DNA from 2 places in the Cytobacillus oceanisediminis genome. Region 2 is predicted to be linked to the other one. Evidence: riboswitches for the same ligand, from Rfam matches in the RefSeq annotation. Region 2 holds a riboswitch; the other holds the start of a gene.
The links. Region 2 has a riboswitch for S-adenosylmethionine ahead of IRB79_RS13785 (methionine biosynthesis PLP-dependent protein). Riboswitches for the same ligand answer to the same signal wherever they lie in the genome.

Region 1 (4,425 bases), 2.2 Mb from region 2:
AGACAAAAGCTGAAGCGCCTTCTGTAAAAATAGTATAATCTGACATATTTCTCGGGAAATGAAAGACAATGCCTAATAAACAGGCATTGTCTTTCTGTATTTGTCGAATGAAAAATAAAGGATTGAAGATCTTCCTTACTGAATATTAAAGATGATAGACCCATTAAAAGAGGTGAGGCTGTGAAGGATTTACCTGATGTATTTATCCGGGAATTAAAGGCTAAAGGGCATCTTGGATACTTTTTAAGAAAATCAAATTTCTCTTTGCTTATTAAGGCGGGAAATATAAGCATTCCTCTGATGGTTTCGAATGGGGAAATCCGGAAGGTAAGTCACACCAGCCATTTTGATGTGGAGATCTTGGGCTCTGATGAAGCTGTGCTGTCACTGATTTCAGGAGAGTTAAAGTTAAGAGATGCACTTTCCCAAAATAAAATAATGATGGATACCACCTTTAGAAAAAAATTGCTCCTCGAGTCTTTTTTCTGTTTAGGGAAAATTTCATATCACAATACTTGACCGTTTTTTTAATAGTATGATAATATCGTTTTAATATTAATTAACTGAATATTCTTATCAAGAGAGGCGGAGGGACTGGCCCAGCGAAGCCCGGCAACCGGTAAAGTACACGGTGCTAAATCCAGCAGAGCGGGATGCTCTGGTAGATAAGAAGAGACGATACAGCCCTCTTCTTATGAAGAGGGTTTTTTCAGCTCTTCGATAAGAAATACTAAAATTTTTATAGAGGAGAGAAAGCAATGACTGACAAACAAAAAAATTACCGTTTTGAAACAATTGGAGTGCATGGGGGACTGAAGCCTGACCCTGTAACTGGTGCAAGGGCGTTACCGATTTACCAGAATAATGCTTACCAGTTCAAGAATACAGATCACGCTGCAGATCTCTTTGCTCTTAAAGAGCCAGGATATATTTATAGCAGGATACATAACCCGACTGTAAGTGTATTTGAGGAAAGAGTGGCCTTGCTCGAAGGAGGAGTTGGTGCATTGGCTCTTGCAAGCGGACAGTCTGCCATTACTCTTGCCATATTAAACATAGCTGAAGCAGGCGATGAAATTGTTGCTGCGTCCAATTTATATGGCGGTACTTATAATTTGTTTGCAGTCACACTTCCCAAGTATGGAATTAAAGTGAAACTGGTCGATCCAAAAGATCCGGAAAATTTCCGTAACGCGATTTCAGATAAAACAAAGGCCATCTTTGCGGAAACGATTGGAAACCCGAGCTTAAAAATTCTGGATATTGAAAAGGTCGCAGCAATTGCACATGAGAATGGTGTGCCGCTTATTGTCGATAACACCTTTGCTACACCTTATCTTTGCAGGCCTATCGAACATGGTGCTGACATTGTTATACACTCTGCGACTAAATGGCTGCTCGGCAATGGAACAACAATGGGAGGAATTATTGTAGACGGCGGAAAATTTGACTGGAATTCCCCTAAGTTCCCGGGCTTTACAAAGCCGGATCCGAGCTACCATGATATTGTCTATAGCGAAGCAATTGGCGAGGCGGCTTATATTATCAAAGCACGCGTTCAGCTGTTAAGAGACTTAGGGCCTGCGATGAGTGCGCAAAGTGCATTTCAGTTTACATTGGGGCTTGAGACTTTGCATGTGAGAATGAAGGAACACATTGCCAATACAAAAAAAGTAGTGGAATACCTTGAGGCGCATCCAGCCGTTAATTGGGTGCTTTATCCAGGTCATGAAAGCCATCCGGACAAAGAATTGGCAAATAAATATTTGCCTAAAGGAGCAGGCGCTGTGGCTGTGTTTGGAATATCTGGCGGAAGAGAGGCTGGAGCCAAGCTAATCAATAACCTGCAGCTATGGGCACACGTGGCTAATGTAGGGGATGCAAAGAGCCTGATTATCCACCCTGCAAGCACCACTCACCAGCAGCTGGATGAAGAAGGTTTAAAAGCTGCAGGAGTGCCGGAAGATCTAATTCGGATTTCTATCGGAATCGAGAATGCGGAAGATTTGATTGAGGATCTGGAACAGGCAATAGAAGCAGCTGCAGGCATCACATCGCTTGCTGCAAAAGCATAAAGGAAAATTTACCATTCATTTTTTTCCGAAAGTTTAAAATTTCTTCGTTGACACCTTTTTGATGGCTATGATACGATAGCAAACGTAATTAAAAACTGCTAAATTTATTTAAAGCAATAATTGAATATAGAACGTTACGCTCTTATCAAGAGAGGTGGAGGGAAGTGCCCTATGAAGCCCGGCAACCGTCAATTAGTTGAAATGGTGCCAATTCACTCAAAGCATAGCTTTGACAGATGAGAGAAAGGACTTAATTTTTTAATGCCTTTCTGCTCATGTGCAGAAAGGCATTTTTGCTTTTAGCGCATGAAAGCTTATAAGGAGTAAAAAATAGGGGAATATGAGCAGTCTATTAATTATAATCTGTATCTTTCGATTAAAGAGGTGACATTTCACGTTGATTTCTATAAAAGATGTACAGAAGGTTTTCTCTTCAAAAAATGGCCAGGTAAAAGCAGTTGATGATGTAAACCTGGAGGTGAAAGAGGGAGAAATTTTCGGAGTTATCGGATATAGCGGTGCAGGTAAAAGTACCTTGATCCGCATGCTGAATGGGTTAGAGCTTCCTACCCAGGGCAGTGTAACAGTTGCAGGAAATGAAGTTTCAAAGATAAAGGGAAGCAAGCTAAGAAAAGCGCGTCAGGAAATAAGCATGATTTTCCAGCATTTCAACCTATTATGGTCGAGAACAGTAAGGGAGAATATCGCATTTCCGCTTGAAATCGCTGGTGTTTCACGGCAGGAAAGGCTGAAAAGGGTAGACGAACTCATTAAACTCGTTGGTCTTGAAGGAAGAGAAGATGCCTATCCTTCCCAGCTTAGCGGCGGTCAAAAGCAAAGAGTTGGAATTGCTAGAGCCCTTGCCAACAATCCGAAAGTACTGCTTTGTGATGAGGCGACATCTGCACTTGATCCGCAGACTACAGATTCCATTTTGGAGCTGCTTGTTGACATCAATGAGCGTCTGGGCTTAACAATTGTCCTAATTACTCATGAAATGCACGTTATCCGAAAAATCTGCCATCGGGTTGCTGTTATGGAAGGCGGCCGAATTGTTGAAATCGGTCCAGTATTGGATGTATTTAGAAACCCAAAAGCTTCAATTACAAAGCGTTTTGTACATCAGGTGACAGAGCCTGAAGAAACTAAGGAAACGATTGATCACCTGGTCGATTTGTATCCAAAAGGAAAAGTAGTGCAATTAGGGTTTGTCGGCGAATCAGCTGAACAGCCATTGATTACAAACCTGATCCGTAATTTCCAGGTAACCGTGAATATCCTTCAAGGGAAGATTTCCCAGACACAGAATGGTTCTTACGGTACTTTATTCATCCATGTTGATGGAGAAGCAGAGGAAGTTGCAAAAGCCATCGAATTTATTCATTCTCAGCAGGTGGGCGTGGAGGTGATTTCCAATGCTTAACGAATGGTTTCCAAATGTGAAGTGGGATTCCATGTGGGAAGCTACAATGGAAACCCTATATATGACAGCTATTTCTGTTCTCGCAACTTTTATTTTAGGTGCAATTCTGGGACTGCTGCTCTTCCTGACTTCCAAGGGTAACATTTGGGAAAACGCAGCAATTAATAAAATCATTTCCGCTTTCGTCAATATATTCCGCTCAATTCCGTTTATTATTTTGATCGTGTTATTGATTCCATTTACCAAGTTTCTTCTTGGAACAATGATCGGGGAAGATGCAGCACTGCCTGCATTAATTATTGGTGCTGCCCCGTTTTATGCCCGTATGGTTGAAATCGGCTTGAGGGAAATAGATAAGGGTGTAATTGAAGCGGCCAAGTCTATGGGCGCAAAAACAAGCACGATTATCTGGAAGGTTCTGCTTCCGGAATCAATGCCCGCCCTTGTTTCAGGAATTACCGTTACAGCCATCGCGCTGGTTGGCTACACAGCCATGGCCGGTGTTATCGGTGCTGGCGGACTTGGAAACCTTGCTTACCTGGAAGGATTCCAGAGGAGCCGCAGTGATGTGACGCTTATGGCGACTGTCATTATTCTAATCATAGTATTTATCATCCAGTTTATTGGAGATATCATAACAACAAAATTAGACAAACGTTAAGGAGAGATTCACATGAAAAAATGGTTATCACTTGCTCTTGCACTTGCAGTAGCACTTGTTCTTGCAGCTTGCGGAACTTCAGAAGAAGACGGCAATGCCGGTGAAGGCGGAGAAAGTAAAGAAAGCACAAAAATTACAGTAGGGGCTTCCAACGTACCTCACGCTGAAATTCTAGAAGAGGCAAAGCCATTACTTGAAGAAAAAGGCTTTGAACTTGATGTTGTGACATTCCAGGATTATGTATTGCCAAACCAGGCTCTTGAGTC
Region 2 (4,425 bases):
CGTCATAGGCTCGTCCATCTCGTTGTGCCCAAATCTGCGGTATCCGATTAAGTCGATAAGGAAATCTTTTTGGAATTTAGCACGATATTCACAAGCAATTCTTGCCGCTGCGACTACTGCTTCAGGTTCATCTGCATTCACATGAAGAATTGGCATTTCATACCCTTTGGCAAGATCACTTGCATATCTGGTAGAACGTGAATCATGTGATTCTGTTGTGAAACCAATTGTGTTATTGGCAATGATATGGATTGAACCGCCCGTATTATAGCCAGTCAGCTGCCCTAGGTTCAGTGTTTCTGCTACAATTCCCTGTCCTGGGAATGCTGCGTCTCCATGAATGATAATGGCTAAAGCAGCTTTTGGATCTACTTCAGGATAACCGGCCTTTGTTCTATTATCCTGTGAAGCTCTGGTGTAGCCCTCAACCAGTGAACCTACAAATTCAAGATGGCTCGGATTGTTTGCTAATGTCAGTCTGGCTATGGTCGTATTCTCATCTTTGATCTGTTTATCAAGACCAAGGTGATATTTAACGTCGCCTGTCCAGCCATAATTAATTCCGATAGATCCTTCGGAAGGAACCAATTCTTTATTTGGCGCATGCTGGAATTCCGCGAAGATCATTTCATACGGCTTTCCAAGCACATGTGCAAGAACATTTAACCTTCCGCGGTGGGCCATGCCGATATTAATCGTTTTGGCTCCATCAGAAACGGATTCAGAAACAATTTCATCCAGTAAAGGAACCATTGTATCAAGACCCTCAATTGAGAATCTTTTCTGTCCAACGAATGTTTTATGAAGGAACTTTTCAAATTCCTCAACTTCAGTCAGTCTTCTTAAAACTTTCAGTTTTTCCGCCTTCTGCATTGACAGTTTGTGGCTGTTGGCCCCTATTTTACGGCGAAGCCAGTCTTTTTCGTTTTCATCAAATATATGCTGGAATTCAAACGCAATTGGTCCCATATAAGCGCTTTTCAGGAATTCAATTGCTTCAAGTCCGTTGCGTAATGGATATGTGGCGTCTTTAGTAATGACCCCAGCAGGAATCTCTTTTAAATCATTTTCAGTTAAGCCATATTTGCTCAGTTCGAATAATGCACTTTCAGATTTATTGTTACCCAGCGGATAAATATCTGCAGCCAAGTGGCCATATGTGCGGATATTATCAGCAAGGCGAATTGCAGCAAGTGTTTTTTCAAGCTGTCCGGCATTCATTGGCTGATTTGCTGATGAAGCCATTTGCGGAGTTCCTTCACTCGCTAGAGGGGAACCATTTCTTTCAAAGTAGTCTTTCATTTCAGGATCGATAGAAGATGGATCCTCTAAGTATCTTTCATATAGTTCAATAACGTAGCCAAGGTTGGGGCCATGAAATCCTTGTTCAAAAGGTCCCTCACCATTCGATGGCTTTTTCATGGAAAATTACCTCCATAACTGTTTTTAAGTAAATAATTCAAATTCATTTTTCTCCCCTGAAAATACAATACCCATCTATAAGTTGCATTAACGTTTTATTTTTACGAATAATAATATTTTTCAGAGGATAAAACGTTTCCACAGTTATTCTAACACGGAAAATCTAGTTGTACAAAGATAAAAACATGAATATAGTGGAAAACTATTAAAAATTTTTTTAGTAATTACTTATTCTAATAAAATGTTTTGTTAAATGTTAAACAATTATAAATAAGAAATAACTGGGTGGTTTTTATAAGAGGCAAAAATAAAAAGCCGAAGTGCTGTTCGGCTTTAAAAAGTCTCAACTAAGTTAATATAGATTTGTTTGACTGCATTCGAATTTTTTCTGTTTTCTTTTAGGGAAGATTCAATTGCTTCTCTCGTTTCCACAGGAAAATCAAAATGGCCGCAAGTTGTACATTTTTCGAACATGGAACCAGAAACATTTACTTCAATGCCATCCATGGTCTGGAATACAGCTGGTCCTTCGGATTCCGCAAACCGGTGGCGGCAGTGGCTATGTTCTCGCATATTAGCTTCCCTCCAAGAGAAATTTCATTTGCCTTTATTATAAAACAAATATTCTGAACTTTAAAGCGATCCACTTCTAACATTTTATGCCAAGATTTTTCCAAAGAATAATTTGTGTAATTTTAAGGCACATTAAAATTATTCAAATTCAGGAGGTTTTTCCATGAATATTGGCAGAGCAAAAGAGATTGCTGAGTCTGCTGAAATGTACAGTGTTACTTTCAATGGCATCCCGATCATCATTCAGCATGTAGATGAGCAGACTAAGACAGCACGTATATACACAAAAGCAGATTCTGAAAAAGAAATGGATGTGCCGGTTAACGATTTGATTGAAGAATGAATACTTTAAAGAAACTTTCCAGAATGTGATGGAAAGTTTTTTTTTTCAAAATCCTCCTCATTCCCCCTTAAAAACGGACGCTTAGGGCAAAAGGACTCAAGACATCTGAGTGGATATTTTTTATAACATAAAATATTCAAAAAAGTGTTGACGATTAGCGGTTTACTGTAGTAAAGTTTAGAGAAAATTTAATATTTGATTTCTTATCCAGAGAGGTCGAGGGTAAGGCCCGACGACGCCTCAGCAACCAGCAATCATTTTTTTTGATTGAAAAGGTGCTAATTCCTGCAAGTTTCTTAAAAACTTGAAAGATAAGAAGAATGGCTGATCACATTAAAAAGTCTTCTTCTTATAGAAGGCTTTTTTTATTTTTTCTAAGGAGTGGTTACAAGCATGTATAAAATTGACACCAGATTAGCGCAAATCGGAAACAGGAGTGAGTCAGCAACAGGTGCAGTCAATCCGCCTGTATATTTTTCCACGGCATATCGCCATGAAGGCATTGGCCAGTCAACTGGCTTTGACTATAGCAGAACAGGCAATCCCACCCGCCAGCTGCTTGAAAAGGCAATCGCCGATCTGGAAGAAGGCGATCAAGGCTATGCCTGCAGTTCTGGAATGGCTGCAATTCTTACTATACTGTCTCTTTTTAAATCCGGAGATGAATGGATTGTATCCAAGGATTTATATGGCGGTACATATCGTCTGCTAGAACAGGGCTTCAAGAAGTGGGGACTTCAGAGCAAATATGTAAATACCAGCAATCCCGAAGATGTTGAAAATTTAATCACGGAAAAGACCAAGGCAATATTTCTGGAGACTCCAACTAATCCTCTGATGGAACAGACTGACATTCAATTGATAGCAGACATTGCCCAAAAGCATAATATCCTCCTTATCGTTGATAACACGTTTTATACCCCTCTCCTTCAGCAGCCGTTAAAGCTTGGAGCTGATATTGTCATCCATAGTGCAACAAAGTATCTTGGCGGGCATAATGATGTCCTTGCAGGATTAATTGTTGCAAAGGGCAAAGAGTTATGTGAGGCACTGGCTATGAACCACAATGCCGCAGGGGCTGTCCTTAGCCCTTTTGATTCATGGCTGTTGATCAGAGGCATGAAGACACTCTCTCTCCGCATGGAACGGCATGGAGAAAATGCGAAGGAATTAGCAGAATTTTTATCGGGCCACGATGCAGTAACCGATGTCCTTTATCCTGGCAAGGGAGGCATGATATCTTTCCGAATCAAGGATGAATCCTGGGTGAATCCATTTCTGCAGAGCCTCTCCCTTATCTCCTTTGCTGAAAGCCTTGGCGGAGTCGAGAGTTTCATAACTTATCCAGCAACACAGACACATGCGGACATCCCTGAAGAAATCCGCATTGAAACCGGTGTCTGTAATAGGCTTCTGCGTTTCTCGGTTGGAATCGAAAATGCAGAAGATTTGAAGGCGGATCTTGAACATGCTTTTGCAAAGGTTGTTAAGGAGGCAGTACGATGAGCTCGAACTACACATTCCAAACGAAATTGCTTCACAATAATCAAAAATTCGACCCGGAAACAGGAGCTGTCAGTGTACCGATCCAGCATGCCTCCACTTTCCATCAAAAAGATATTGATGCGTTCGGAAAATATGATTACAGCCGCAGCCTGAATCCAACAAGGGAAGCACTTGAAGAGGTCATCGCGGAGCTTGAAGAAGGTATTAGAGGGTTTGCCTTTTCTTCTGGAATGGCTGCCATTTCTACAGCATTCCTCCTCTTATCACAGGGAGATCATGTTGTCATTACAGAAGACGTATATGGCGGAACCTATCGCATGACAACAGAAGTCCTGTCCCGTTTTGGCATTGAGCACACATTTGTTGATATGACAAATCTTGAAGAAGTAAAAGAAGCAATTCGTCCCAACACAAAGGTTTTCTATGTAGAGACTCCTTCCAACCCGCTGCTGAAAGTGACAGATATAAAGGCCATTAGTTCACTTGCAAGACAGCATGGAGCCCTGACATTTGTGGATAATACATTCCTGACCCCTGCCCTTCAAAAACCTCTCACTTTAGGTGCAGATATAGTGCTGCAT

Region 1: another riboswitch for S-adenosylmethionine. It lies ahead of IRB79_RS24895 (methionine ABC transporter ATP-binding protein); the one in region 2 lies ahead of IRB79_RS13785 (methionine biosynthesis PLP-dependent protein).

The regions. Positions count from the first base shown of each region.
Region 1 covers NZ_CP065511.1:4,929,645-4,934,069, reverse strand. The annotation lists gene IRB79_RS24910 (MFS transporter) at 1-38, shown strand, start outside; gene IRB79_RS24905 (hypothetical protein) at 181-519, shown strand; SAM riboswitch class I at 571-672, shown strand; gene IRB79_RS24900 (O-acetylhomoserine aminocarboxypropyltransferase/cysteine synthase family protein) at 759-2,075, shown strand; SAM riboswitch class I at 2,215-2,318, shown strand; gene IRB79_RS24895 (methionine ABC transporter ATP-binding protein) at 2,473-3,498, shown strand; gene IRB79_RS24890 (methionine ABC transporter permease) at 3,491-4,159, shown strand; gene IRB79_RS24885 (MetQ/NlpA family ABC transporter substrate-binding protein) at 4,172-4,425, shown strand, end outside.
Region 2 covers NZ_CP065511.1:2,719,949-2,724,373, forward strand. The annotation lists gene sucA (2-oxoglutarate dehydrogenase E1 component) at 1-1,422, opposite strand, end outside; gene IRB79_RS13775 (hypothetical protein) at 1,756-1,995, opposite strand; gene IRB79_RS13780 (H-type small acid-soluble spore protein) at 2,159-2,338, shown strand; SAM riboswitch class I at 2,539-2,656, shown strand; gene IRB79_RS13785 (methionine biosynthesis PLP-dependent protein) at 2,732-3,844, shown strand; gene metC (cystathionine beta-lyase) at 3,841-4,425, shown strand, end outside.